Regions from separate parts of the Rhizobium sp. SJZ105 genome, predicted to be linked through region 3. Evidence: predicted binding sites of a transcription regulator. Region 3 holds the regulator's gene; each other region holds the start of a gene.
What was found. The regulator PhoB, encoded in region 3, activates phosphate uptake and scavenging genes when phosphate is short. The targets are predictions, from matches to a motif close to TGTCATNNANCTGTCAT.
Positions count from the first base shown of each region.

Region 1: the regulator PhoB is predicted to act here: its motif matches at 2,161-2,177, upstream of FB593_RS01525 (UDP-2,3-diacylglucosamine diphosphatase).
Region 2: the regulator PhoB is predicted to act here: its motif matches at 3,372-3,388, upstream of FB593_RS01490 (LTA synthase family protein).

Region 1 covers NZ_VIUP01000001.1:295,551-301,934, forward strand. The annotation lists gene FB593_RS01520 (NADP-dependent malic enzyme) at 1-2,002, opposite strand, end outside; gene FB593_RS01525 (UDP-2,3-diacylglucosamine diphosphatase) at 2,232-3,068, shown strand; gene dgcA (N-acetyl-D-Glu racemase DgcA) at 3,313-4,296, opposite strand; gene FB593_RS01535 (ABC transporter permease) at 4,440-5,600, shown strand; gene FB593_RS01540 (ABC transporter ATP-binding protein) at 5,611-6,384, shown strand, end outside.
Region 2 covers NZ_VIUP01000001.1:286,407-292,790, reverse strand. The annotation lists gene FB593_RS01505 (TolB family protein) at 1-819, opposite strand, end outside; gene FB593_RS01500 (VOC family protein) at 1,012-1,389, shown strand; gene FB593_RS01495 (NAD+ synthase) at 1,539-3,218, opposite strand; gene FB593_RS01490 (LTA synthase family protein) at 3,450-5,390, shown strand; gene FB593_RS01485 (DUF1003 domain-containing protein) at 5,500-6,033, shown strand.
Region 3 covers NZ_VIUP01000001.1:1,472,218-1,478,601, reverse strand. The annotation lists gene pstA (phosphate ABC transporter permease PstA) at 1-1,243, shown strand, start outside; gene pstB (phosphate ABC transporter ATP-binding protein PstB) at 1,258-2,073, shown strand; gene phoU (phosphate signaling complex protein PhoU) at 2,172-2,897, shown strand; gene phoB (phosphate regulon transcriptional regulator PhoB) at 2,929-3,612, shown strand; gene FB593_RS07465 (GcrA family cell cycle regulator) at 3,914-4,447, opposite strand; gene FB593_RS07455 (aspartate aminotransferase family protein) at 4,878-6,080, shown strand; gene argF (ornithine carbamoyltransferase) at 6,135-6,384, shown strand, end outside.

The DNA of each region.
Region 1 (6,384 bases), 1.2 Mb from region 3:
CGATCTTCAGGGCGCGGCGCATCTTGCGGGCGCTTTCCGAATCGCGCGACCCGAAATTGGAGTGGCTGGCGAGCGCGATCTTCGGCGTGATGCCGAAGCGGCGGATTTCCTTTGCCGCGAGAATGGCCATTTCGGCCACTTCTTCGGAGGTCGGATCGTTGTTGACGAAGGTGTCGGTGAGGAACAGCGCGCCCTGCTGGGTGATGAGCAGGCTGAGGCCTGCGAAAGAGCGAACGCTTTCCTGCTTGCCGATGATCTGGTTCACGTCGCGCAGGTGCCGGTCGTAGCGGCCTTCCAGACCGCAGATCAGCGCATCCGCCTCACCACGCTTCACCGACAGCGCGCCGATGACCGTGGAGTTGGTGCGCACGATGGTGCGGGCCGCCTCCGGGTTGATGCCGGCGCGGCCGACCAGGGCGAAATAATCATCGACGTAGTCGCGGTAACGCGGATCGTCTTCGGGATTGACCACCGCAAAATCGGTATTCGGGCGGATACGCAGGCCGAAGCGCTTCAGGCGCGTTTCGATGATCTGCGGGCGACCGATGAGGATCGGGATGCCGGTGCCTTCTTCCAGAAGCACCTGTGCGGCGCGCAGCACGCGCTCGTCTTCGCCTTCAGCAAAGATGATGCGCTTCTTTTCGGCAACCTTGGCGGCGTTGAAGACCGGTTTCATGATGAAGCCGGAACGCCAGACGAAGCGGTTGAGCTGGTCGAGATAGGCTTCGAAATCGCTGATTGGCCGGGCGGCGACGCCGCTTGCGGCGGCAGCACGGGCAACGGCCGGTGCGATGCGCAGGATGAGACGCGGATCGAAAGGCGAGGGAATGAGGTAGTTCGGGCCGAAGATCGGCGTTTCGCCGCTATAGGCCTTGGCGGCGACTTCCGAGACTTCCTCGCGGGCAAGCTCGGCGATGGCCTGCACGGCGGCCATCTTCATTTCCTCGTTGATCGTGGTTGCGCCGCAATCCAGCGCGCCGCGGAAGATATAGGGGAAGCACAGCACGTTGTTGACCTGGTTCGGGAAGTCCGAACGGCCGGTGCAGATCATCGCATCCGGGCGGGCAGCACGGGCCACTTCCGGCATGATTTCCGGATTGGGGTTGGCAAGTGCCAGGATCAGCGGATTTTCCGCCATGCGCTCCAGAAGTTCCGGCTTCAGCACGCCTGCCGCCGAAAGACCGAGGAAGACATCCGCGCCGTCGATCGAGTCGGCCAGAACCCGCTTGTCGGTCTTCTGCGCGTAAACTTCCTTCCACTCGTCCATCAGCGAGTTGCGGCCGTCATAAACGAGGCCCTCGATATCGTGGACCCAGATGTTTTCTTTCTTTGCGCCCATGGCGACAAGCAGATTGAGGCAGGCAAGGGCTGCCGCACCGGCGCCTGACGCGACGATCTTGACGCTCGAAAGCGATTTTCCGGCCAGTTCCAGCGCGTTGGTGACGGCGGCGGCGACGATGATCGCCGTGCCGTGCTGATCGTCGTGGAAGACCGGGATGTTCATCTTCTCGCGCAGCTGACGCTCCACCTCGAAACATTCGGGCGCCTTGATGTCTTCAAGGTTGATGCCGCCGAAGGTGGGTTCCAGCGCTGCGATGGTGGAGACCATGTCGTTGATGCCGGGCGCATCGATCTCGATATCGAAAACGTCGATGCCGGCGAATTTCTTGAAGAGGACGGCCTTGCCCTCCATAACAGGCTTGGACGCAAGCGGGCCGATATTGCCAAGGCCAAGCACTGCCGTACCGTTGGAAATCACTGCAACGAGATTGGCGCGGGCGGTATATTCCGCCGCCATTTCCGGATTTTCATGGATGGCGAGGCAGGGGGCGGCGACACCCGGCGAGTAGGCAAGCGCCAGATCGCGCTGGTTGCCAAGGGGCTTGGTGGCCTGGATTTCCAGCTTGCCAGGGCGCGGGTAGCGGTGGAAAAAGAGCGCCTGTTCCTCGATGTCGGCCTTTGCCGTGTTGGCGGGCGTGTTGTTCTTATCGTGAGAGGTCATGTCTTCCACCGTCATGTCTGGTTCAATTCCGGCCCTCTGAATACAACAAACTTTCCCGTGGTACAGCCGTTATTTGCCGCCCCCTTATGCAAATGCGGGCATGGCTTATTCGCGTTTTCGTGATGCCATCAGTCATATTCCATACAAAAACCGGCCATTGTCATGTTGCTGCAACACGAGTCTGGTTCTGAGAGGGAAGAAAGCCGCAGGGACGCAACCGAACAAGGGGATTAAATCCGTGGCCGGTCAAATTGAAACCAGACAGTTCAGAACGCTTTTCATTTCGGATGTCCATCTCGGTTCCAAGGCGGCCAAGACGGATTTTTTGCTCGACTTCCTGAAACATCACGAGGCCGATACGATCATCCTGGTCGGTGACATCATCGACGGCTGGCGCCTGCGCCGCAGCTGGTACTGGCCGCAGGGCTGCAACGACGTGGTGCAGAAGTTGTTGCGCAAGGCCCGCAAGGGAACGCGCATCGTTTACATTCCCGGCAACCACGATGAATTTCTGCGCGAGTTTCCGGGCATGCATTTCGGCGGTATCGAAGTGGCCGAGCGCATGATCCACGAGGCGGCAGACGGCAAGAAATACCTCATCATCCATGGCGACGAGTTCGATGTGGTGGTGCGCAATGCCCGCCTGCTCGCCTATCTCGGTGACTGGGCCTACGACGCGGCGATTGCGATCAACATCGTCCTTGCTGCGGTGCGCCGCCGCATCGGTCTGCCTTACTGGTCGTTCTCGGCCTGGGCGAAATTGCAGGTCAAACACGCCGTCAACTTCATCGGCGAGTTCCAGCGCGTAGTGGCCGACGAGGCGCGCCGCAACAATGTGGATGGTGTGATCTGTGGCCATATCCACCACGCCGTGATGGAAGACATGGACGGCATCCGCTACATCAACACCGGCGACTGGGTGGAAAGCTGCACGGCGATTGCCGAAAATGCCGATGGCACTTTCGAGCTGATCACCTGGATGCAGACGAGCGATGTCCCTTCGCAGACATCGGACGAGATGGAGCCGGTGGATATTCCAGGTCTGATTGGCAAGCACGCGGCCTGATTGGGTTGGTTCAACAGGCAGGGCGATCCCTAAGCGCGGGATGTTTCAGCTCTCTGTCGTCATCCTTGGGCTTGTCCCAAGGATCTGCAACCGATTGATTTCGCGCGACGTGGATAGATCCTCGGGACAAGCCCGAGGATGACGTCGAGTGTGAGGCAAGGCTGGTCATACAGTTTACGTGATACTGCAAAGACTATTGCGATGTGCGGCGTAGTGCTTTCACACGAAACCCGAACGACGGCTCTTATCCCCACAACGCCGGCTGCGGCGGATAAACCAGCGAACCCTCGTAAACGAGGCCCGGCTGCCGGTCTTGCCTGAGAATCAGCGGGCCGTCGAGATCGGAGAAGGCAGCTCCCTGGGCGGCCAGAACGGCGGGAGCCATGCCGAGCGAGGTGCCGAGCATGCAGCCGACCATGATGATGAAGCCTAGCCGCTCCGCCTCTGCCTTCATGACAAGTGCTTCCGTGAGACCGCCAGTCTTGTCCAGCTTGATGTTGATCGCATCGTAACGGTCGCGCAGGTCGGCGAGGTCCTTGGTGGAATGCACGCTTTCATCGGCGCAGATGGGGACCGGGTGGTCGATGCGGGCCAGGATGGCGTCCTTGCCGGCGGGAAGCGGCTGTTCGATGAGCGCGATGTTCAGTTCCGCTGCGAGTTTCAGATAATATTCGATATTATCGTCGTTCCAGCCCTCATTGGCGTCGATGATGATGCGCGCGTCAGGTGCTGCGGTGCGCACGGCCCGCAGGCGCGCCTCGTCATCCGCCGTTCCGGTCTTGATCTTCAGCAGCGGGCGGCCAGCGTTTTCCGCTGTTTTAGCCGCCATGGTCTCGGGGTCGGCAAGCGAGATGGTATAGGCGGTAACGAGCGGTTTTGCCGCGTGTCCGAGACTATGTTCGGCAGCACTTTTGCCACTCATCTTGGCTTCGAGGTCCCATAATGCGCAATCCACTGAATTGCGGGCCGCGCCGGGTTTCATCACCTGCTGCAATTCATGCCGTGTCAGGCCGCCGGCAATTTGCTCAGCCATTGCTTCGATATCGGCGATAACGCCTTCGATGCTTTCGCCATAACGCGGGTAGGGCACACATTCACCTCTGCCGGTAAAGGAACCATCGCGGATGGTGCACGTTACGACATCCGCATGTGTGCGAGTGCCGCGTGAAATAGTGAAGCTGCCAGCAACGGCGAAACGTTCTGTTGTGGCTTGAAGGTAACGGGGCATGTTTTTTCACTTCCTGACAGGCGTTAAAAGACACATGACGCCAAATTTATCGCGAATTGTCGGCTGTCACTGTGGCTTGCCGAAGGCCAAACCGTTATGAAACCTTTAAGAATCTCGTGACGGCTGCACTCGCTCGGAGCATTATGCAAGAACAGGATATACGGCAACAGGCGAACCCGGCCGCAATCACCGAAGACGGCGCCGTCTCCGGCGGCGGCCAGCGGTATGCCTTGAGCGGTTCCTGGCGCAACAGCAATCTTTCCGGCATTTTTGCACGCCTCGAAAACATCGAGAAAAGCGGCCCTGCCGGTCCGGTGGAGATCGATCTTTCCTCGGTGGAGGCAATCGACACGACCGGCGCCTGGGTCATCCGGCGATTGCGCGAAGATATGGAAGCGAAGGGCGTTACCGTCACGCTTACCGGAAACGAGCGAATCGAGGATCTGATCGGCCAATTGCCGGATAAAGCGGCGATGGAGGGCGAGCCTGCCGCCAAGGTGGGACTTGCCGAACGCTTCTTCTCGCCGATCGGCCAGGCTGTCGTCCAGAATGGTGCGGATTTCCTCGCGGGCATGTATATTCTGGGTTCTGCCGTGCGCGGCGCGCAGATGAAGCTCGGGCGCGGACGCGGCGTCTCGCCGGCGGCCATCGTCAACCAGATCGACCATATGGGCGTGCGCGCCGTGCCGATCATCATGCTGATGTCGTTTTTGATCGGCGCCATCATCGCCCAGCAGGGCGCCTTCCAGCTGCGTTACTTCGGCGCGGAAGTTTTCGTCGTCGATCTCGTCGGCATCCTGCAATTGCGTGAAATCGGCGTGCTTCTGACCGCGATCATGATCGCCGGTCGCTCCGGCAGTGCGATCACGGCGGAAATCGGCTCGATGAAGATGCGCGAGGAAATCGACGCGCTGAAGGTGATCGGTCTCAACCCCGTTGGCGTGCTGGTGTTTCCGCGTCTCGTGGCGCTGACAATCGCACTGCCGCTTCTGACCATCCTTGCCAATTTCGCCGCACTTTTCGGCGCCGCCATCGTCACGCTTCTGTATTCCGGCATCACCTTCGAAGTGTTTCTGTCGCGTCTGCATGGCGCGGTCGAGGAATCGACCATCGCCGCCGGCATGATCAAGGCGCCGTTCATGGCGCTGATCATCGGCATCGTTGCGGCGGTTGAGGGTATGAAGGTCGGCGGTTCGGCGGAATCGCTCGGCAAACACGTCACGTCGTCGGTGGTCAAATCGATCTTCGTCGTCATTCTGGTGGATGGCCTTTTTGCCATCTTCTACGCAGCCATCGATTTTTAAGGAGGGCGCGTTGGAAACTTTGGACCAGAAGCCGCAAGAGACAAAAACTGCAAAGGACGGTCGTGAGACGGTTCTTTCCGTCGAGGGCGTGACTGTCGGTTTCAACGGCAGGAACGTGCTTGAGAATCTCGATCTGGATGTCTATCGCGGTGAAATCCTCGGCTTCATCGGCCCATCCGGCGCGGGTAAATCCGTCCTGATGCGTGCGATCTTGAGGCTTCTGCCACGCCAGGCGGGTGCAATCCGCATTCTTGGCACCGATTACGACAAGGCCAGCGAAGACGACCGCATGATGCTAGACCAGCGGCTCGGCGTGCTGTTCCAGCAGGGGGCGCTATTTTCCGGCCTGACGGTGAAGGAAAACATCCAGCTGCCGATGCGGGAATATCTGGACCTGCCGAAAAAGCTGATGGACGAGCTTGCCTATCTCAAAATCGAGATGGTGGGCCTGAAGCCCGATGCGGGCGACAAATACCCGTCGGAGCTTTCCGGCGGCATGATCAAGCGTGCGGCGCTTGCGCGCGCGCTGTCGCTCGATCCCGACCTTGTCTTCCTCGATGAGCCGACATCCGGCCTCGATCCCATCGGGGCGGCGGAATTTGATATGCTGATCGCGCGCTTGCGCGATTCGCTCGGTTTGACCGTGTATATGGTGACGCACGACCTCGACAGCCTGTTCTCCGTCTGCGACCGCATTGCGGTGCTAGGGCAGAAGAAGGTGCTGGTGGAAGGGACCTTGCAGGACATGTTTGCCTGTGACGACCCCTGGGTTCAGTCCTATTTC
Region 2 (6,384 bases), 1.2 Mb from region 3:
AAAATACCGCACATAAGCGAACTCATCCCCGTCCGGTGACCAGTTGGGCGAATTCATCGTTCCCTGCCCGCCGAAAAGGTCAAACAGCGTTTCGGCATTGCCGCCATCCATATCCATCAGCCGCACGCGCACGTTGAGGTCGCGCGGATGGTCGAAGACTTCGGCGTCGTAGGAGATGAAAACGACCTTGTCACCGCTGGGAGACGGATGCGGAAACCAGTCGCCGTAGGCGCTGTCGGTGATGCGCTCGACGGCCGAGCCATCCACCCGCACGCGCCAGATCTGCATCTGGCCGGTGCGGCTGGAGTTGAAATAGATCCATTCTCCATCCGGCGAATAATCCGGCCCGTCATTGCGGCCCTCACCATGGGTAAGGCGTGTCTCAACGCCGCTGTCTATGTCCATGGAATAAATATCGAAAACCTGATCGCGAATGCCGCAATAGGCGAAACCTTTCCCGTCCGGCGACCAGCCGTGCCAGTAGGACGGAAGGTTCTTAGTCATCAGACGCGGCGTTCCGCCCGTCGAAGGCAGCAGATAGATGGCACTCTTGCCGAACTCCACCTTGTCGGAAATGGCATAAAGCGAACCGTCAGGCGAAATGCCGTGGTCATTGTTGCAGATTGTCGCAAAGCCAGTATCGACCTTTTCCGGCGAAGGGTCGCCGGCAAGTGACAGGCGATAAAGCAGACCGTCGCAGTTCAGAAGCAGGTATTTCCCGTCCGGCGACCAGTTCGGAGCCTCGAACAGCTCCGGCGTCTGCCAGACCACCCGCATCTGCCGAGTGCGGATGTTGAAGATTTCGATGGAACTGCGCATGCTGCCTCCCGGGCCTGTCGATCGTCTGGCGTGGAGCGTTGAATGGCGCAAACATTCCGTTTGCATCCGCCACCGCCGTGATTATGATCCTATTGCCGCAGGCACCGCCCTGCAAATTCAAATAGGAAAAAACAGCAGCGTTCCGGCACCGCCCGCACCCCTGCCCGTTTCTCCCAGATCCGAGGTTCCGCGATGAACACCATCGCCGATCACGGCATCCGCTTCGGTCGGATCGCCGCAATGCTTCCTGTCAAGAATATCGAGAAGGCCCATGACTTTTATGTCCGTGTGCTGGGCTTCGAAAAGACCTTCGAAAACGGCAACCCTGTCGGTTTCATGATCCTGAAACAAGGTAATGCCGAGTTGCACCTGACATTGCAGTCGACGCACAAACCGGCCCCCTTCAATGTGGCGCATATGCTGGTCAGCGACGCCGACGCGCTGCACGCGCTTTGCAAAAGCCACGGGCTTCGCATCATCAAAAGTCTGCAGGACAAGGATTATGGCCTACGGGCCTTCATTTTCGAAGACCCGGATGGTAACCGCATCGATGTGGGGCAGGTTATTTAACGAGATAGGGAGACGGCGCGGCGTGTCCGCGCCGTTGGAGGAAAAGGATGCTTCTTCGCCATCGATATATGGCGAAGCCGCAGCATCCGCACTCCGTCACCCCGAACTAAATTCGGGGTCCAGCAAGCTCCCTCCATGCCCTCCTTCGACTACCTGTCCCTGAATCGGTTGGTAATCGGATAACGGCGATCGCGGCCGAAGTTCTTCTTGGTGATCTTCACCCCGGGCGCGGATTGGCGGCGTTTGTATTCGGCGAGATAGAGCAGATGCTCGATCCGGTGCACCGTCGCGATATCATGGCCACGCGCGAGGATTTCCTCGACCGACATTTCCTTTTCCACCAGGCACTCCAGAATATCGTCCAGCACCGGATAGGGCGGCAGCGAATCCTGGTCTGTCTGGTTGGGTCGCAATTCGGCGGATGGCGCCTTGGAGATGATATTGGCGGGGATCACTTCGCCGGATGGCCCGAGCGCGCCGGGCGGCACATGGGAATTGCGCCAGCTGGAGATGGCGTAGACCTGCATCTTGTAGAGGTCCTTGATGGGATTGAAACCGCCATTCATGTCGCCATAAAGCGTCGCATACCCCACCGACATTTCCGACTTGTTGCCTGTTGTCACCACCATCGAGCCGAACTTGTTGGAAACGGCCATGAGAATGGTGCCGCGTGTACGGCTCTGCAGGTTTTCTTCGGTAATGCCTTCTTCCGTGCCTTCGAACATTTCCGAAAGCGCCGACAGGAACCCATCCACAGGTTCGGCAATGGGCACGATATCGTAACGGCAGCCAAGCGCCCTGGCGCAATCGGCTGCGTCCTTCAGCGAATCCTCGGAGGTGTAACGATAGGGCAGCATGATGCAGCGCACCCGTTCTTCGCCCAGCGCATCAACAGCGAGCGCAGCGCAGATCGCCGAATCGATACCGCCGGAAAGGCCGAGAACAACGCTCTTGAAGCCGTTCTTGTTGACGTAATCGCGAAAGCCCAGCATGCAGGCGCGGTAATCCGCCTCCTCGCCTTCAGGGATTTTCGAGAAAGGACCGCTCTCGCAGCGCCAGCCTTCTGCGGTGCGTTTCCAATCGGTAACGGCAAGGGTCGCCTCGAACTGGCTCATCTGGAAGGCAAGGGTCTTGTCGGCATTAAAACCGAAGCTCGCGCCGTCGAAAACCAGCTCGTCCTGCCCGCCAAGCTGATTGGCGAAGACCAACGGCAAGCCGCTTTCGATTACTTGCTTCAGCGCCACCTGATGGCGCACATCCAGCTTGCCGCGATAATAGGGCGAACCATTCGGCACCAGCAGGATTTCCGCCCCGCTTTCGGCAAGCGTTTCGCACACACCCATATCGTTCCAGATTTCCTCGCAGATCGGAATGCCGATCCTGACACCGCGGAAATTATAGGGACCGGAGATCGAACCTTCGGCGAAAACGCGTTTTTCATCGAACTCGCCGTAATTCGGCAGGTCGATCTTGTCGCGCAGCGCGATGATCTTGCCGCCATCCAGAAGCGCAACCGAATTGTGCCGGCCCGTTTCGCCCTGACGCGGAAAACCGATGACAACGCCCGGCCCGCCATCGGCGGTTTCCGCCGCCAGTTCTTCCACGGCCTTCAGGCACGCTTTCAGAAAAGCTGGCTTCAATACCAGGTCTTCCGGCGGATAGCCGGATATGAACAGCTCGGTCAGAAGCAGGAGATCGGCACCCTGCGTCGCCGCATCGGCCCGTGCTTCGCGCGCCCTGGCGAGATTGCCCGCCACGTCGCCAACAGTCGGATTGAACTGCCCGACGGCAATTCGAAGATGGTTTTTGATGTCGTGTCTGTCGCTCATGGCTTTTCAATACCGCGCCCGTGCCCGCTCCGCAACGCGGCAATTGCATGCCGCACCACCTTGATAGGATGAAGCCGCAACCGGCATTCACGCTAAGGTTATCACCGCACCGGCCACACTCCGCAAAGTTCATGTCGCGTTCATCGCGCTTATGTGACAGTTACATGACAGTTTTGCGACGCCCCGATTCACCTCCCCGAATTGCGCGGTGTCGCCTCGTAATACCGGAGTATGAGTTTGAGAAATTCGGCGCCAAAAACAACGGCTTCCGAAAAGGCTGATTTTGTCTTTTCGCCTGCATGGACGCGGAGCCTTTCCAAGCTTTCGGGCAAGGCCTACACGCTTGCCAATCTGACGTTTTCGTCGGTCGTGCTTGTCGTCGCGCTGGAATGGATCGCCCGCGGTTCGCTAGTTGATGTCGGCACCTTCCTCACCTCATCCGCCCGCCCCGGCATGACCACCATCGCCGCCGTGCTGCTGCTGCTCGTAGCGCTGGATTCCATCCTCGGCCGCCGTTACCTGTCGCTCATCGCCGTTGCGCCGCTTTGCGCGCTGACAGGGCTGATTTCCGCGCAGAAACAGACCTATCTCTCCGATCCGCTTTATCCCTCCGACCTGCTGTTCGGCCGGCAGATCCTCGAGCTTCTGCCCACCATGCTGAAAGCCCAGCCGCTGACGGCCATGCTGGTTGGCCTTGGCCTTTGCGCCACGGTTGCGGCCCTTTCCACCCTGTGGCTGCTGGCGCGGCGTTATTCGCCGGGCTTGAGCTGGCGCGAACGCGCCGCAGGTCTTGTGCTGGCGCTGCCGCTTCTGGCCGGCCTCGCCTCGCTCATGGACTATTCGCATTATTCGTGGGTGCGCGATCGTCTCAACATCATCCCCATGATGTGGGATCAACAGGAGAATTACCGCCATAACGGTTTCCTGATGGCCTTTGCCTTCAATATTCCCATGGCCAACGTCTCGGCGCCGCAGGGTTACGGCGAAAACAGCATTGCGGACCTGACCTCGGAACCCGCCGCCTTTGCCGCCAACACGGGCGATTACCCTGATGTCATCATGTTGATGAGCGAATCGCTGTGGGATCCGACACGGCTTGAAAACGTGAAGCTCTCTGCCGATCCGATGCCCAACATCCGCGCCAAGCAATCCGGCAACGTGTTCTCGCCGGAATTCGGCGGCATGACGGCGAATGTGGAATTCGAGGCGCTGACCGGTTTTTCCAACGCCTTCCTGCCCTATGGCAGCATTCCCTACCAGCAATATATCCGCCGCCCGGTACCCTCGCTTGCCAGCTTCTTCCGTGGCGAAGGGTATTCGGCCATCGCCATGCATCCGTTTCAGGAATGGTTCTGGAACCGCAAGGAAGTCTACAGGAATTTCGGCTTCGAGGAGTTCCGCTCGGAAGAGACATTGCCGCCCATGGAAAAGCGCGGCAACTTCGCCTCCGACGACGCGCTGATGGACCAGATCATGGTGGCCGCGGACGATGCGCGCAACCCGCTCTTCCTCTTCGCCGTCACCCTGCAGGGACACGGACCTTACGAGGCGGGCCGTTATGCCAGCGACACCATCGGCGTAGAGGGCGATCTTTCCGCTTCCGCATCGCAGGCGCTTGGTACCTATGCGCAGGGCGTGGCGGAGGCCGACGACGCCCTTCTGAAGCTGATGCGCTGGGCAAAAAAGCGCGAGCGCGAAACCATCATCGTGCTCTTCGGCGATCACCTGCCGCCGCTTGGCCAGACATTCGTGGAAAGCGGCTACATGCCGGGCATGGTGGCCAGCCGCCGCGCGCCGCTGGAAATCATGAAAAAGGAACACGAGACGCCGCTCGTCGTCTGGTCCTCGAAGACGGGCGTGCGCAAGAATATCGGCACCATCAGCCCGGCGCTGCTGCCCTATCACGTACTGAAAACAGCCGGTTTCTCAGACCCCTTCTATACGGGGACTTTGGGTGAAGTGCAGGATGCGTTTTCCGTCGTCGACCGGCATATGCTGGTGGCAACGGATGGCAAGGCCCTGCCCGACTGGTCGATTTCACCCAATTCCATTCCGGACGTGGTGCGCAATTATCGTCTGCTGCAATTCGACATGATGTTCGGCGAGCAATATGGCCGAGAGCGCTTCTTCCCCGGCTTCAACTGGGTAAATGACGCTACACCCTCCGTCTGATGGGGCTGGATGCCTAAACGGCATGGCAGCGGAAATCGTTTGAATTCCATTGCCATGCGGGTTTATCTCGACAGGGCCTTACCGAACCATCAGCACCACGAGAAGCACCGTGTCAGACATCTCCGACTATATCGTTTCGCACTTCAAGCGCTCCTCCCGGGAAATCGGCGAGGTCGAGCGTCGTATTCTGGAACTGTCGCACCAGAAAAAGCTGGTCTCGACCGACACCAATGCGGAATTTTCCGCCGGGGCAAACCTGGGCGACAGGCTGGCCGACAGCATTGCAAGGGTTGGCGGCTCCTGGGGATTTATCCTCAGCTTCTGCTTTTTCCTGGTGTTCTGGGCAATCATCAACACCATCGTGCTGACGACGCGGGCCTTCGACCCCTACCCCTTCATCTTCCTCAATCTTCTGCTCTCCATGCTCGCGGCCATTCAGGCGCCGATCATCATGATGTCGCAGAACCGGCAGGCCGCTCGTGACCGTTTCGAAGCCGCCAAAGATTATGAGGTGAACCTGAAAGCCGAGCTTGAGGTGCTGTCTCTGCACGAAAAGATCGACGTGAAGGTACTGGCCGAACCGGCAGCACTCAGGCAGGACCTCGCCGCCCTTCACCGCCATGTGACCCGGAAAGAAGACTGACGAGAAAGAACCGGCGCGCGAAAATCCATCCCCGCTTTTCCCCGCCCCGCCTTACCCTGCTATCTTGAATGCAGTCCTGCCGGGTAGACGCCAGACGTGGCGTAAACCGAAGGACGGTCCTGGTGGTGGGAACGGTGGCACGTTCATGGTGACAGGACCATTTCGCAAAAGGCCGTGCACTGCCTCTTGCGAAATACGGCTTTCTGGAATGCCCGGTCGCGCAAGCATCCGTCCACTCCAACCCCAATCAGCGCGTGACCGGGCACAACCCGTCTGAAACCGCGAAAACCCGACGGCGAAGGCCGTGCCGGGCGCAAAGGCGCATCTTTGCGTCGCAAAACGACAAGCGGG
Region 3 (6,384 bases):
CTATGCAGCTGAACGCCGCTTCCGCGCCTATGGATTGGCAGCAATCTCGTTCGGCCTCATCTTCCTCTTTCTGCTGCTCTGGTCGGTCGTATCCAAGGGTCACACCGCCTTCCAGCAGACGATGATCACCGTTCCGGTCGAGTTTTCCGAACTGATCATCGATCCAAAGAACGAGCGCGCAACCAATCCGGCAAAGCTGATGACGGCCAACTACCCCGTCCTCGCCCGTGATGCGGTGGCAAAGGTTCTCGGCGTCGCGCCGACGGATAAGGCCGGTCTTCGCGCCGTCAACGTCATGATCTCCGACAGCGTACGCACCCAGCTGCGTGATATCGTCGTCGCCGATCCGTCCGTCATCGGCACCACGCGCAGCGTCACGCTTCTGGCGTCGGGTGATGTCGACAGCGCCTTCAAGGGCCAGGTCGACATGTCGGGGGATGAAGCAAACCGCCGTATCTCGAACCAGCAGCTCGGCTGGATGAACCAGCTCGTGGAAAGCGGACAGCTTGGCAAGCATTTCAATACCGGCATCTTCGTCAACGGCGCTTCGAGCCGTCCGGAAGCCGCGGGTGTTGGCGTTGCGCTGATCGGCTCGTTCTACATGATGCTGATTGTGCTGGTGCTGTCGCTGCCGATCGGTGTTGCGGCCTCCATCTATCTGGAGGAATTTGCCCCCAAGAACCGGTTGACGGACCTTATCGAGGTCAACATCAACAATCTGGCGGCTGTTCCCTCCATTGTTTACGGTCTGCTCGGTCTCTCCGTCTTCATCAACTTCATGGGCTTTCCACGCTCGGCCTCGCTGGTCGGTGGCCTCGTCCTGACGCTGATGACGCTGCCGACGATCATCATCGCCACCCGCGCTGCATTGAAGGCCGTGCCGCCGTCGATCCGCGCCGCCGCACTCGGTCTTGGCGCTTCCAAGATGCAGACGATTTTCCATCACGTCCTGCCGCTGGCAATGCCTGGCATTCTGACCGGCACCATCATCGGTCTCGCCCACGCACTGGGCGAAACGGCGCCGCTGCTTCTGATCGGCATGGTGGCATTCGTCGCGAACTATCCGACAACGCCTATGGATCCGTCCACGGCCCTGCCGGTGCAGATTTACATGTGGGCGAACGAAGCTGAGCGCGCCTTTGTCGAACGGACATCTGGCGCTATCATCATCCTGCTTCTGTTCCTCATTCTCATGAATGTTGGCGCAATCCTGTTGCGTCGCCGCTTTGAGCGGCGCTGGTAGAGGGAGCTAGAGCAATGAACATGTTGTCGGAAGCAGCAGTTGAAAAGGCGCTGGACAAGAAAATGAATGAAGTCTCATACAAGATGATCGGCAAGGATGTTTCGGTTTATTACGGCGAAAAGCGCGCGCTTTACGACGTGAACCTCAATGTCCGCGAAAACACGGTGACTGCACTTATCGGCCCGTCCGGTTGCGGTAAATCCACTTTCCTGCGCACCTTGAACCGCATGAACGACACGATCGACGGTTGCCGGGTCACCGGCAAGATCACGCTCGATACCGACGATATCTACGATCAGCAGATCGACGTCGTGGAACTGCGTGCCCGCGTCGGCATGGTGTTCCAGAAGCCGAACCCGTTTCCGAAGACGATTTATGAGAACATCGCCTACGGCCCGCGTATCCATGGTCTCGCCCGCAACAAGGCAGATATGGACCAGATCGTCGAGCATAGCCTGCAGAAAGCGGGTCTCTGGAACGAGGTGAAGGATCGTTTGCTGGAATCCGGCACGGGCCTCTCCGGTGGCCAGCAGCAGCGTCTGTGCATCGCACGCGCGGTTGCCGTCAGCCCGGAAGTGATCCTGATGGACGAGCCGTGCTCGGCGCTGGATCCGATCGCGACTGCGAAGGTCGAGGAACTGATCCACGAACTGCGCACCAACTACACCATCGTCATCGTCACGCACTCCATGCAGCAGGCGGCGCGCGTTTCCCAGCGTACGGCCATGTTCCATCTTGGTCATCTTGTCGAAGAAAACGAAACCGACAAGATGTTCACCAATCCGGACGACCAGCGCACGCAGGACTACATCATGGGCCGCTTCGGCTGATCCCCGGCCGGTGCTTTATCGTAACCGTACAAGACTGGTGCCTCTGCCGTGCCCCGCTGTTGGGCACGCGCATGCAGGCCAAGCCGGAGGAATAGACCATGACACAGACAACGACCCATTCGCATATCCTGTCTGCCTATGACGACGAACTGAAGTTTCTGACGCGCCGCATCGCCGAAATGGGCGGTCTTGCCGAGCAGATGTGCGGTGACGCCGTGCGCGCACTCGTCAATTCCGATGCTGCGCTCGCGCAGAAAGTCATTTCGGACGATACCATTCTCGACCACGCTGAGCGCGAAATCGGCGACAAGGCGATCGTAACCATCGCCAAGCGTCAGCCGATGGCGGCAGACCTTCGCGAGATCATCGGCACCCTGCGTATCGCCGCCGATCTCGAACGCGTCGGCGATCTTGGCAAGAACACGGCCAAGCGCGTTATCGCTGTCGCCGGCACCGGCGTTCCGCGCAAGCTCGCCCGCGGCATCGAGCATCTGTCCGACCTGGCGCTGGTGCAGCTCAAGGAAGTCCTCGACGTCTATTCCACGCGTTCCGCCGAAAAGGCCAATGCGATCCGTGAACGCGACGAGGAAATCGATGCCATGTACACGTCGCTCTTCCGGGAGCTTCTGACCTACATGATGGAAGACCCGCGCAACATCACCACCTGCACGCATCTTCTGTTCTGCGCCAAGAACATCGAGCGTATCGGCGATCATGCGACCAATATCGCAGAGACGATCTATTACATGACCACCGGCAGCCAGCCGGAGGGCGAGCGTCCGAAGGACGACAGTTCCAACACGCTTGGTTCGGTGACCGAGTAACAGACAAGCAGAAGCTTGCGGAGTTCAGCATATGGTGCCCAAGATTGCAGTTGTGGAAGACGAGGAAGCGTTGAGCGTCCTGCTTCGTTACAATCTCGAGGCTGAGGGATACGACGTCGACACGATACCCCGTGGCGATGAGGCGGAAATCAGGCTGCAGGAGCGCATTCCGGATCTTCTCATCCTGGACTGGATGTTGCCCGGTGTCTCCGGTATCGAACTATGCCGGCGCTTGAGAATGCGGCCGGAAACAGAACGCCTGCCCATCATCATGCTGACGGCGCGTGGCGAAGAGAGCGAACGGGTTCGCGGTCTCGCTACCGGCGCTGACGATTATGTCGTCAAGCCGTTCTCGACGCCGGAACTCATGGCCCGGGTCAAGGCCATGTTGCGCCGGGCCCGTCCCGAGGTTCTGTCGTCGGTGCTCAAATGCGGCGATATCGAACTGGATCGCGAGACCCATCGCGTTCACCGCAAAAGCCGCGAAGTGCGCCTCGGCCCGACGGAATTCCGCTTGCTGGAATTCCTGATGACGTCGCCGGGTCGGGTGTTTTCCCGCTCGCAATTGCTGGATGGCGTCTGGGGTCATGATATCTATGTCGACGAGCGCACTGTCGATGTGCACGTCGGACGTCTGCGCAAGGCCCTGAATTTCTCGCACATGCAGGATGTCATCCGCACGGTGCGTGGCGCGGGATATTCTATGGAAGCCTGAGCGACGCGGAACCAGGTGGTTTCGCTGGCGAAGTAGTGCACCAAAAAATCAGGAAGCCCGAAATCTGAAACGATTTCGGGCTTTTTCAATATGAATATCCGCCAAACTCGATGCCATTGTCCGTTTTGACCGGAGGAGATCGGCGGCGCGTTGAGATCCGGATAGAAGGGTCACGCCCAATAGTAAGGGGAAAGGGTGTGGCCTGCCATCAAGTCGCCCCAGAAAGCGGCTTGATTTTTGTCATAAAAAAAACGGGCCCGAAGGCCCGTAATTTTTGAGTGCTGAATGCGTGCCGCAACACTCAAGCCTTGCGGCGCTCGCTCACCGGCTGGTAGGCGAGTTTCGCATGGAACTTGCAATAGGGCGAAGATTCCAGCGCTTCACAACCGCAGAAATGGAAGTCGTCCTTCAGCGGATCGCCAACCGGCCATTTGCAGGTGCGCTCGGTCAGTTCCGTCAGCGTCAGGCGACGGGAAATCGGCGTGACAACGTTCTTGGAAGGAACGTAATCGAGCACCTGCGCGGTCTCGATATCGATCTCCTCGTGCAGCGCCGTTGCCGCGTTCGAACGGGTGAGGATACGCGCCGGTGCCGCGTTGACGCGACCTGCGAAAGTCGTCGCGCGCGGGGCAGGGGCAGCTGTGCGCTTCGGCGCGGAGCGTGCCGAAGTCACTGGACCGCCAGCCTTGACGCGTCCCGGCAGATTGAGACGATGGACCTTGCCGATCACGGCATTACGGCTGACGCCGCCCAGCTGCGCTGCAATCTGGCTGGCGCTAAGGCCCTCGGACCACAATTTCTTGAGCTTTTCGACTCGTTCGTCTGTCCAGTTCATGCCGCTTCTCCGCTTGTCGCGTGTATTTTCGGCAGAATCCCTCTCCGTCTCGCGCGCATGCCGCAAGCGTGGTTTCCGCCTGATTTTCGGTGACTAGTTCCGCCGCAATGCAGTCTAGTAATTAGCGATTAACCTAGTGCCAGCCCGACTCCGTGGCAAGAGTCGCGGGAATCATCTGGAATCGATTTTCCGGTTTTCCCCAACTTGCTGGCGTATTGAGTCTGAAAGGCAACACCTTGGGGCTGGCCCGCCGCCGCATACTAGTGCTTGAGAAGCCCGGGAAACGCTGACTTTTGTTGACATCGGCAAACGAAGTGACAATAGTGCCCCTGCCGCCGCAAGGCGGCATTTTGATTTTCAGGCGAGGGATAACCCCGCAAGCCTATTGACAACAGTTTGACAGCGCATCTGCGCAAGGAGTGATACAGCCATGGCCGAAGCCGGCGCGCCATTGTTTGATACGTTTTCAAGAGCCCCCCTGCGCTTCGAGCGCGGTGAGGGTGTATGGCTGTTCACGGAAAGCGGCGAGCGATATCTGGATTTTGCGGCCGGTGTCGCTGTCAACTCGCTGGGCCACGCCCATCCTCACCTCGTTGATGCGATCAAGACGCAGGCCGAGAAGGTCTGGCACGTCTCGAACCTTTATGAAGTGCCGGGACAGGAAAAACTCGCCAGGCGCCTGACGGAAGCGACTTTCGCGGACAAGGTATTCTTCACAAATTCAGGCGCGGAAGCCCTGGAATGCGCCATCAAGACCGCCCGCCGTTATCACTATACCAAGGGCCATCCGGAGAAGTTCCGCATCGTGTCCTTCGAAGGCGCTTTCCATGGCCGTACACTGGCGACGATCGCCGCGGGTGGCCAGCAGAAATACCTCGAAGGTTTCGGTCCCAAGGTCGAAGGTTTCGATCAGGTTCCGTTCGGTGATGTCGATGCCCTCAAGGCCGTCATCACGGCTGAGACTGCAGCACTTCTGATCGAGCCCATCCAGGGCGAGGGCGGCATTCGCTCGCCCAGCAAGGAATTCCTGCAAATTCTGCGCGGATTGTGCGACGAGCACGGCCTGCTGCTGATTTTCGATGAGGTCCAGACGGGTGTCGGCCGCACAGGCAAGCTGTTTGCTTATGAACATACCGGTGTTGCGCCCGATATCATGGCGGTCGCCAAGGGTATCGGTGGCGGTTTCCCGCTCGGCGCATGCCTTGCCACGGCAGATGCCGCTTCCGGCATGATGGCGGGCGTACATGGCACCACCTATGGCGGCAACCCGCTGGCCATGGCAGTCGGCAATGCCGTGCTTGACGTCGTTCTCTCCGAAGGTTTTCTCGAGAAGGTCCGTGACGTCGCGCTGGTCTTCCGGCAGGGTCTGGCCTCGCTCAAGGACCGTTATCCTGACGTGATCGAGGAAATTCGCGGCGAAGGTCTGCTTCTGGGCATCAAGGCGAAGATTCCTTCGGGCGAATTGCTGCAGGCCATGCGCGCAGAGCATCTGCTTGGCGTTCCTGCGGGCGACAATGTCATCCGTCTTCTGCCGCCGCTCGTCACCACGGCGGAAGAGGCCCGTGAGGGTCTTGCACGTATCGACGCGGCTGCCGCCTCCCTGACGGTTGCGAAACAGGCAAAAAGCGCCTGAAAAAATCAAGAGCGGGCCTCTCTTCAGGGGCTCGCAAGCATGGGACAGATTAGAATGGGTTCACCAAAACATTTTCTGGACCTCTCGGCCGTCGGGTCGGAGGATCTGCGGACAATTCTTGATGATGCGCGCACGCGCAAGATTGCCACCAAAACCGGCACGGCGGAAAAGCCGCTTGCTGGCAAGATGCTGGCAATGATTTTCGAAAAACCGTCCACACGCACCCGCGTCTCCTTCGATGTCGGCATGCGCCAGCTCGGCGGTGAGACCCTGTTCCTGTCGGGCACGGAAATGCAGCTGGGCC